Regions from separate parts of the Plantibacter sp. PA-3-X8 genome, predicted to be linked through region 1. Evidence: riboswitches for the same ligand, from Rfam matches in the RefSeq annotation. Region 1 holds a riboswitch; the other holds the start of a gene.

Region 1 (4,784 bases):
ACGCCCGCGACGACGACCCGCAACCCTCGACGATGAGTGGACGGTCACTCGGCACGAGGTGCGCCTCCGCACGGGCGGACCGTTCCCAGTCCCAGCGCCGCCACTCCCCCGCGCGCCGCTCGGAGAACGGTGTGAGGATCCACTCGACGAGGAGTCGAGCACCCTCGTCGAGCCCCTCCCACCCCGGATACAGGTCGTCCATGTGGACGACCGTGCTGGCCGTCAATGCGGACGCCACCGAGGAGGCGAGCGTCGTCTTCCCCGTGCCCGACCGTCCGTCGATGAGCAGGACCGGCGGAACCGCGCTCACTGGCCCACGACCCGGAACGTGCCGGCGAGGACCGCCGTGGACAGCGCGAAAGCCATGATGACGATCGTCACCAGGACGGCGACGAGGTCAGCCCGGCCCAGGCGGGACGGTCTGGCCCAGGTGCGTTCGTTCGGTGCCCCGAACCCCCGCGCCTCCATCGCCGTCGCGAGTTTGCTCCCGCGGCGGATGGCGAACACCAGCAGCACGAACGCCATGGACGCGAACCGCCGGACCACTCCCCGGTCCCCCAGCCCACGGGCACGACGGGCGAGCGCGAGACTGCGCCAGTCGTCGATGAAGAGTCCGAGCATCCGCGCCCCAGCAAGGATCCCGAGCACGAACCGCGACGGCAGCTTCGTGATCTGGGACAAGCCGTCGGCCAGATCGGTCGGATCCACCCGCGCGAAGAGCAGGATCGTCGGGAGACCGAGCGCCAACACGCGGATCGTCACGGCGACCGCCAGCTCGATCGAGTTGTCCGTCACCCTGACGAACCCGAGCGACAGGTACTCCGTCCCTCCCGGCTTCGCGTACAACAGCATGCTGATCCCGCCGATGGGCGCGAAGACGAGCACCGGCAGTGCCCGCTTCAGCAGCGCGGTGAACCGCAGGCCGGAGAGCGGGAACAGCATCACTTCGAGCAGCACCGCCGTGCTCGCACTCACCCAGTCGATCGTCAACAGCAACGGGACGGACAGGATGAGAACGGCCAGCACCTTCGTCACCGGATTCACGCGGTCGAGTGGCGGTCGATGGTGCAACACCGTCGAGCGGTCCGCTGCCGTGAGGCTCGTCATGCGGCCCGCCTCCCGAGTTCCAGCGGTTCGAGGAGGATGCGATGGTCGCCCAGATGTTCGACGACCCCCGCGTCATGCGTGACGGAGACGATCGTCGCGCCGCGCTCGAGCTCGTGCTGCAGCAGGCGGACGAGTGACAACCACGTGCGTCGATCCTGCCCGAACGTCGGTTCGTCGAGGACCATGACCGCCGGCCGGGCGGCGAGGACGGTGGCCACCGACAACCGGCGCTTCTGACCGCCCGAGAGGCTGAACGGGTTCGCCTCGGCAAGACGACCGAGACCGAGCGCCTCGAGGATCTCGGAGACCCGCTCGTCGATGGCGGTCCGGGACCAGCGGAGGGCCTGCAGGCCGACACCGAGCTCGTTCCGCACGGTCGATGAGACGAACTGGTGCTCGGGATCCTGGAAGACCGTCCCGATGCGTGTGAGCAACTCGGTGGACTTCCAGCGGATCGGCCGGGATCCCAGCCTGCCGGCGAGCTGCGGAGCGGCGGTCACCGTCCCCGTGATCTCCGGCAGCAGTCCCGCCAGCGTGAGCGCGAGCGTGGACTTCCCCGCGCCGTTGGGGCCGACGATGACGGTCGCCGCGCCCTCGGGCACCGCGAGCCCCAGGTGCTCCTGCACCGGCTGCTTCCGCGTTCGACCGATCGCCAGGTCGTCGGTCGTGATGACCGCCGCAGATGGGCCGGATACCGGACGAGGGGCCAACCCCAGCGGGATGCCCGGCACCCAGACACCCGCATCGGCCAGGCGCTGCCCGACGTCGTCCAGGACGAGGTCGGGTGGCCCGTCGGCGAGGACACCGCCGTCGGCGTCGAGCACGACGACCCTGGTCATCAGCTCGCGCCAGACGTCGACGCGGTGTTCGATGACGACCAGGGTGGACGAACCGTCATCGACCAGCCGAGCGACGGCGTCCCGCACCTCGGCCACCCCTGCCGGGTCGAGGTTCGCGGTCGGTTCGTCGAGCAGGAGGAGCGAGGGGTGCATGGCGAGCACTCCGGCGAGGGCCAGCCGCTGTTTCTGACCGCCGGACAGCGCCGAGGTCGAGTGGTCCAGCGGCAGGTCCAGTCCGACGGCCTCCAGCGAGGCGTCGACGCGGCGCCAGATCTCCTCGCGCTCGACGCCGAGGTTCTCGCAGCCGAAGGCGACGTCGTCGCCGACCTTGGACAGGATCACCTGCGAGTCGGGATCCTGCAGCACGAGCCCGATGCGACCCCTCGCTCGTTCAGGCGGAACGCCGTCCACGAGGAGCGAGCCGTGGGACTCCCCCTCGTCCGCACCGCCGAGGACGCCGGCCAGTGCGTGGATCAGCGTCGACTTGCCGGCACCGGACGCCCCCAGGAGGAGGACCCGCTCGCCCGGTTCGATCACGAGGTCGAGGTCGCGCACCGCCCAGGCCTTCCGACCGGCATGACGCCACCCCCAGTCCCGCGCGACGACGCGCGCCGGACCGGTCGCAGCCGCTCCCGGCACGATCAGACCTCGCGCCGAGCGTCCCGCCCCGACGCGAACCGACTGAGCGCTCCGGTCGACGCGAGTGCCCTGACGAGTGCCCAGCCGACGACACCGGCGAGGATCGCGCCCGAGACGAGCAGCGAACCGAGGTAGATCGCGTTGAACTCGACACCCTTCTCGAGGTTGCCCGACATCACGAGCTCGAGGAGCCACGCGCCGGCCCCGGCGCCGGCACCGGCGAGGATCGCCGGAACGAGGCCGAGGCGCTTGTACGCGAGCGCCGCGAACACCAGCTCGGCGCCGAGGCCCTGAGCGAGGCCGGAGTACACCGTCGTGACGCCCCATGCGTTGCCGATGAGGGCGGAGACGATCGCACCGATGGTCTCGACGAGGAGTGCTGCGCCGGGCTTCCGGATGATGAGTCCGCCGAGCACCCCGCCGAGGAGCCAGATCCCGACGGCGATCCCGCCGAAACCGGGCGTAACGGCGCTGGCACCCGCGTACCAGAGTGATCCGAGCGTGTTCCACGCCCAGAAGATGAGGCCGGTCGCGACGCCGAGCACGGCGACCACGACGATGTCGACGACCCTCCAGCGCAAGGTCCGCGACGCAGCGCGTTCAGAGGGTGAGATCTTGGTCGATGCTGACACGATACGTGCCCTTCCTGTAGACGGAAAAGAGCACGGGATAGCGAGAAATGGTCTCCCTGCGCTGGCATGATCCAGATCAGGTTCGACGGTCGAAGGCGAATACCTTCCTCTCAGCCCGGTTCACCGGACTCCCGTGGTGGCACGAGTCTAACCCCTGCCGTGCGCAGTCGCACGACAGGGGTTCGACGGGGAGGGCTACTTCTTGAGGGCCTTGATGAGGCCGGCCAGAGCTTTGCCGCTCACCCAGATGAACGGGATCGCGACGGCGATGAGCGAGATGAGGTTCGGGTCGAAACGGAGACCCTCGTCGGTCTTGATGTAGGCACCGACCGGGATCGAGACGCCACCGCCGCCACCGCCGCTCGGGGCGTCGTCGCCGTCGCCCTCGGAGCCGCCGCCGAAGCCGTAGTACGTCAGCGCGACGGGCACGAGCTTCGTGCCGTCGACGTCCTGCTGCTCCCCGTAGGCTGCGGACACGCCGAGCCCCTTCGCCTGTTCTGCCAGCTTCTCCACGAGATTCGTCATACCGCGAGGCTACCGCTCGGTATCCACCGGTCCAAGGGGTTGATCCGTGCTCCCAGCACCCTGCGAGTCTCCGCGACTGCCGAGTCCGCGACGCCTCGGCTTGCCGAGGAGGGAGGCGGGAGCGATCGCGAGATCGCCGAACCGGCTCGCGACCCGGTCGATCGTCTGCTCGGCTTCACGCCACTCCTCGTCCGGGTCCCAGAGCCCGGCGCCGGCCTCATCGGCGGGGACGAGCTGGTCGACCTTCACCCCGACGAGGCGCACGAGACGCCCACCGCGATCGAGGTCGTCGAACAACGACGCCGCCTCGTCGTAGACCCGACGCCCGACGTTCGTGGCCTCGCCGATGGTGCGCGACCGCGTGATGACGCTGAAGTCCGCATAGCGGACACGGATGCTGATCGTCCGGCCGGCGTAGCCGCCCTTCCGGAGCCGGATCGCGACGAGACCGGCGAGGTTCAGCAGCTCGCGCTTGAGGATGGTCGGGTCGGAGACGTCCGTCGGGAAGGTCACCTCGTGGCTGACGCTCCTCTCGCGTCGTGCCAGCTCGATGCCGCGCGGATCGATCCCGTTCGCGAGCTCGAGGAGTCGGCGACCGGAGGCCTCACCGACCGCGCGCTGGAGCATCGACAGCGGGGTGGAGGCGAGCTGACCGATGGTCCGGATGCCCCGGTTCGTCAGCTGCTCCTCCGTCCGACCACCGACCCCCCACAGCGCGCCGACCGGCAACGGGTGGAGGAACGCCAAGGTCTCGTCGGCGGGCACGACCAGCAGGCCGTCGGGCTTCGACAGGCCGGAGGCGAGCTTCGCGACGTACTTCGTCGATGCCAAGCCGACCGAGCACGGCAGACCGGTCGCGTCGAGGACCCGTTGCTTCACGAGCGCGGCGATCGTCCGTGGGCTCCCGAGCAACCGGACCGCGCCGGACACGTCGAGGAAGGCCTCATCGATGCTCAGCGGCTCGACGAGCGGCGTGACCGACTCGAAGACCTCCATCACCCGGTCGGAGTACTCGCGGTACCTGCCGTGGTGGGGTGGCAAC
Region 2 (4,784 bases), 1.7 Mb from region 1:
CGATGCCCACAGCTCGGCGAAGTGGCTGATCGGCCCGTTGCCCGAGCCGACCTCGAGCACGTCCGCGTGTCGGAGGCTCGACGTGAGCCACGTCTTCGCCTCGCTGAGCGCCTCGGTCCAGGACCCCGAACGGACGACGAGGGTGGCCATCGCGCTCGACAGGGAGCACCCGGTCCCGTGGGTGTTCCGTGTGTCGACTCGAAGACCGTCGAACTCGACGAGTGATCGGTCGTCGCCCAGACCACCCGCGGCGTCGACCAGCGCATCCGGGCACGCGGTCGTCCCGGTCAGGTGCCCGCCCTTCACGAGCACGATCACGCCCGCCTGCGCCGACACCCGCTCCGCTTGGGCGAGTGCGTCGGCCCAGCTCGTCGCCACCGGCTCGTCCGCGAGGACGGCGAGCTCCGGCAGGTTCGGGGTCAGGAGGTCGACGTGTGGCAGGAGCGCGCGCATGGCCGCTTCGGCGTCGCGGTGGAGGAGGCGGTCCCCGCTCGTCGCCACCATCACCGGGTCGAGGACGACGGGTCCGGTCACGGTCTCCTGCAGCCAGGTCGACACGGTGTCGATGATCGCGACGTCGCCCAGCATCCCGATCTTGACCGCGTCGATCACCACGTCGTCCGCGACCGCGTCCAACTGCTCCCGGAGGAACCCGACGGGCGGGGTGTGCACGGATCGGACGCCCCGGGTGTTCTGCGCGACGAGCGCGGTGACGACCGCCATGCCGTATCCGCCGTTCGCGGCGATGCTCTTGAGGTCGGCCTGGATCCCGGCACCACCGGTCGGGTCGGTCCCGGCGATACTCAGCACCCGCGGTGTGTCCCGGAACGCGACGGGTCGTCGACCGCGCACCCGGTCCGAGCTCGACGACTCCGGCGTCGTCGTCTGCTCCGCGGCGCTCATGCCGAGACCTCGGTCCAGGCGCTGCGGAACGCCCGGGCGGCGGCCGCCGGATCGTCGGCGGCGCAGATGGCGGAGACGACGGCGAGACCAGCGGCACCGGCAGCGTGGAGCTCGACCGTGTCCTCCAGTGACACCCCACCGATCGCGACGCACGGGAGTGGGGTCGCGGCGGCGATCGCGGCGAACCCCTTCACGCCGAGCGGCTCCGGGTGGTCCGGCTTCGTCGTCGTCGGGCGGATGACGCCGACGCCCAGGTAGTCGGCGGTCCCGGGAGGCAGCGCTGCGACCGCGTCGAGGTGCGCCGGGGTGTTCGCCGTCAGCCCCACGACGGCGGCCTGCCCCACGATGCGACGCACGGCGTCGACCGGGAGATCGCTCTGACCCACGTGGGCACCGTGGACGACTGCACCGGCGGAACGGGCGGCGAGGAACACGTCCACCCGATCGTCGACGAGGAGCAGCGCCCGCCCGGCGACGACCTCTGCAGCACGAACGGTCAGCTCGAACAGCTCTCGCGCCGACGCGGTCTTCTCCCGCAGCTGGACCGCGGTCACCCCGCCGTCGACGGCTCGGCGCACGACGTCGAGGACACCGCGATCGCCGCTGGCCGAGGCGTCCGTGACGAGGTAGGTCGCGATGCCGCGGCGCACGAGCTCGGCGTGCGAACGGGCCGCGAGGACCCGGTCCGCGGTGGTCGAGGCGCTCACGCGATCACCGCCAGGCTGCGGACGGTGTCGGCATCGAGGAGGTGGAGGTGGTCGAGGAAGGCGGGAGCGAAGGAACCGGGGCCACGGCTCTCCGCAGCCGCCAGCTGCGCGGCGACCGTGTACGCGGTGGTCGCCGCGACCGTCGTCAGCAGCCGGTCGTCGTCGAGTGACGCGAAGGCGGCGAGTACGGCACCGAGGGCACAGCCACCGCCCGTCACGAGGGTGAGCCAGGCATGTCCGTTCGAGCAGCGGACGATGCGCTCACCGTCGGTGATGACGTCCGTCGGCCCGGAGATCGCGACGACGGCACCCGAGGTGCGGGCGATCGCGGTGGCCGCCTCGATCGCACTGTCGACCGAGTCGGTGCTGTCGACCCCGCGACCGCCGGCGCCCAGTCCGGCGAGCGCGATGATCTCGCTGGCGTTGCCGCGGACGATCGTCGGCCGGAGGGCGAGGAGTTCGGCGGCGAGCGCCGTCCGCACCGGCAGGAAGCCGACGGCGACGGGGTCGAGCACCCACGGGGTGCCGGCGTCGTTCGCGGCGGTGGCGGCCTCGACCATGGCTTCGCGCTGCTCCGCCTGCGGCGTCCCGAGGTTGAGGAGCACCCCGGAGGCGATGCGGGCGAACGGTCCGGCCTCGGTGGGGATGTCGGTCATCGCCGGGGCGGCGCCGATGGCGAGTAGGACGTTCGCGGTGAAGTTCGTCACCACGGCGTTCGTGATCGATTGGACGAGCGGCGTGCACTCGCGCAGGCGGTCGAGGAGGTCCCCGGAGGCGCTCGCGAACTCGCCGACGGACGGCTCGTCGGTGGACGGGTGGGCAGACTGCTGCGGTGTGCGAATGCTCATTCGCGACATCCCTTCGCTCGGACTAACGAGATCAGGTTCGACGGGTGTGTTCTCAGCCGATCGTCGTGGGATCGGCACCCCGTGTCACTCGCGACCACCCTAGCGGGTCGGCCCGGCTTCCCGTCCAGCGGGCGGGCGAGGATGATGGAGGGATGGACTTCTTCGAGCTGGTCACCATCGTCTTCGAGGTCGCCGGTGTCGGGGCGATGGTCGTGGGCTTCGTGATCGCCGTCACCCTCTCGGCCCGCCTGTGGTGGAGCACGCGCGACGGCGCACGGGCTTTCCGGATGCTGCGGGAGACGATCGGCTCGGTCATCCTGCTCGGGCTGGAGATCCTCGTGGCCGCCGACCTCGTGAAGACGGTCACGTCGACGCCGTCGCTGACCGACGCACTCGTCCTCGCGATCATCGTCGTCATCCGCACCCTGCTGAGCTTCTCCCTGCAGATCGAGATCGAGGGCACCCTCCCCTGGAGGCGCCTGGCGACGACCGGCCCACAGCTGTTCGACCGTGCTGTCAAGCGCGGTGGCGAACGCACGCGGCGTCGCGCCGAGGAGCAGGACGTGTCGACGTCAGCCGATCCGACACCGGCGCCGACGGGCACAGCGCAGGCCGTCGCCGACGATGAGGACGGCTTCCCCGAGCTCCGCAGTCGCAGCTAGTGCGGCGCGGCTAGCGTGCCGCGGAGGTCGCCCAGGTGTCGCGGATGAGGTCGGGCAGCAGGCGCATGTCGTCGAAGACGTGGGTGCCGTCGCCGATGAGGCGCTCGGCGGGCGTCATGCCACCGGCGTAGGCGTAGACCGTCATGCCGGCCGCGCGGGCAGCCAGGACGCCGACGACGCTGTCCTCGATGACCGCGCACCGCTCGGGGGCCGTGTCGAAGTCCGCGGCGGCGTGGAGGAAGAGGTCGGGTGCGGGCTTGCCGACGGCGACGTCGGTCGCGCTGAAGATGCGCCCGTCGAAGCGGTCGTGGATGCCCACCTGCCCGAGGTTGCGGACGACGTCGTGCAGCATCCCGTTCGAGGCCACGCACAGCGGCACCCCGGTCGCAGCGATGCCGTCGAGGGCGTCGACGACCCCGTCGACCGCCTCGAGCTCGCGCTCGCAGATGCCGCGGAACATGTCGCTCCAGCGCTGGATCCAGTCGGCCTCGAGCGGCTTCCCGAGACGCTGCTCGACGAGCGTCGCGTAGGTCTCGAGCGAGGCGCCGACGAAGAGCTCCCGCACCTCGGCCTCGGTGTAGTCGCCGCCGACCTCGTTGAGCAGCTGGAGGTTCACTCGGACGGAGATGCGTTCCGTGTCGACGAGCGTGCCGTCGCAGTCGAAGATGACGAGGTCCGGATAGTCGACTGGCATGCTCTGAGCCTAAACGACACCGCCTGCGCTGTGGCCGTGTGCCCTCCGGCGGCGACCTCCGACGGCGGTCGGCGTCATGGTCAGCGGGCCGCGCGGACGCTCTGTCGCTGCCAGGTGACGACCATGCGTCGCGCATACTGGGTCGCCGCGACGAAGTGGCCGAGGAGTCCCAGGAGGATCGCCACGAAGCCGACCCCGCCGAAGACCCGGTAGAGCGCCGACGCCGGATCCCCGCCGCCGAGCGCGAGGCCGATGAGCAGCGCGAAGAAGCCGACGAAGAGGAACACCGTCCGGATCTTGCCGGCGATGCTCACCGGCACCTCGGGCGTCCCGCGGAATGCGACGACGGCGACGAACGCGAGCAGGAGGTCGGGGACGATCATGACCACGAACACCTGCCACGGGATGATCTGCGCGATGGCGAACGACGCGGCGACCACGACCACGGTCAGACGGTCGGCGACCCCGTCGAGCCAGGTGCCGAGCGCGGAGACCGTGCCCATGCGGCGCGCGATCTGCCCGTCGGCGACGTCGCTCAGGAACACCACCGCACCGACGACGAGCGCAGCCCAGTAGGAGCCGGTGATCACGAGGGCGGCGAACACCGGGAGCAGGACGATGCGCCCCGCCGTGATCGCGTTCGGGAGGTTCTTCCAGTCGTCGTCGGAGAACAGCTGCGTCCGGAGGCGCGCGAGCGGCGTCTTCTCGTGCAGGGTCACCGGGATCATCGCCTCGTCGCCGGGGATCGCGGCACCGCGGCGGAATCGGGCGATCGCGACCACCGTGACCACCACGACGAGCGCGAACAGCAGCACCCAGCCGGTGGCACCGAGGTACTGGCGGACCGTGTCGAGTGTGGCGCGGACGAGGGAGCCGACCCCGACGTAGACGGCGGACCAGAGGAGGGAGCCCAGCAGCGATGCCGCGAGGAACGACCGGTAGGGCACGCGGGCGACCCCGGCGGCGGTCG

What was found. Region 1 has a riboswitch for thiamine pyrophosphate ahead of EAO79_RS19405 (ECF transporter S component). Riboswitches for the same ligand answer to the same signal wherever they lie in the genome.
Region 2: another riboswitch for thiamine pyrophosphate. It lies ahead of thiM (hydroxyethylthiazole kinase); the one in region 1 lies ahead of EAO79_RS19405 (ECF transporter S component).

What each region holds. Positions count from the first base shown of each region.
Region 1 is NZ_CP033107.1:2,588,759-2,593,542, reverse strand. Features, by position in the region: gene EAO79_RS12280 (hypothetical protein) at 1-310, opposite strand, end outside; gene EAO79_RS12275 (energy-coupling factor transporter transmembrane protein EcfT) at 307-1,107, opposite strand; gene EAO79_RS12270 (ABC transporter ATP-binding protein) at 1,104-2,501, opposite strand; gene EAO79_RS19405 (ECF transporter S component) at 2,588-3,217, opposite strand; TPP riboswitch at 3,254-3,362, opposite strand; gene EAO79_RS12260 (hypothetical protein) at 3,413-3,742, opposite strand; gene dinB (DNA polymerase IV) at 3,752-4,784, opposite strand, start outside.
Region 2 is NZ_CP033107.1:174,926-179,709, forward strand. Features, by position in the region: gene EAO79_RS00845 (bifunctional hydroxymethylpyrimidine kinase/phosphomethylpyrimidine kinase) at 1-903, opposite strand, end outside; gene thiE (thiamine phosphate synthase) at 900-1,610, opposite strand; gene thiM (hydroxyethylthiazole kinase) at 1,607-2,458, opposite strand; TPP riboswitch at 2,450-2,550, opposite strand; gene EAO79_RS00860 (DUF1622 domain-containing protein) at 2,611-3,120, shown strand; gene EAO79_RS00865 (HAD family phosphatase) at 3,131-3,814, opposite strand; gene EAO79_RS00870 (CDP-alcohol phosphatidyltransferase family protein) at 3,895-4,784, opposite strand, start outside.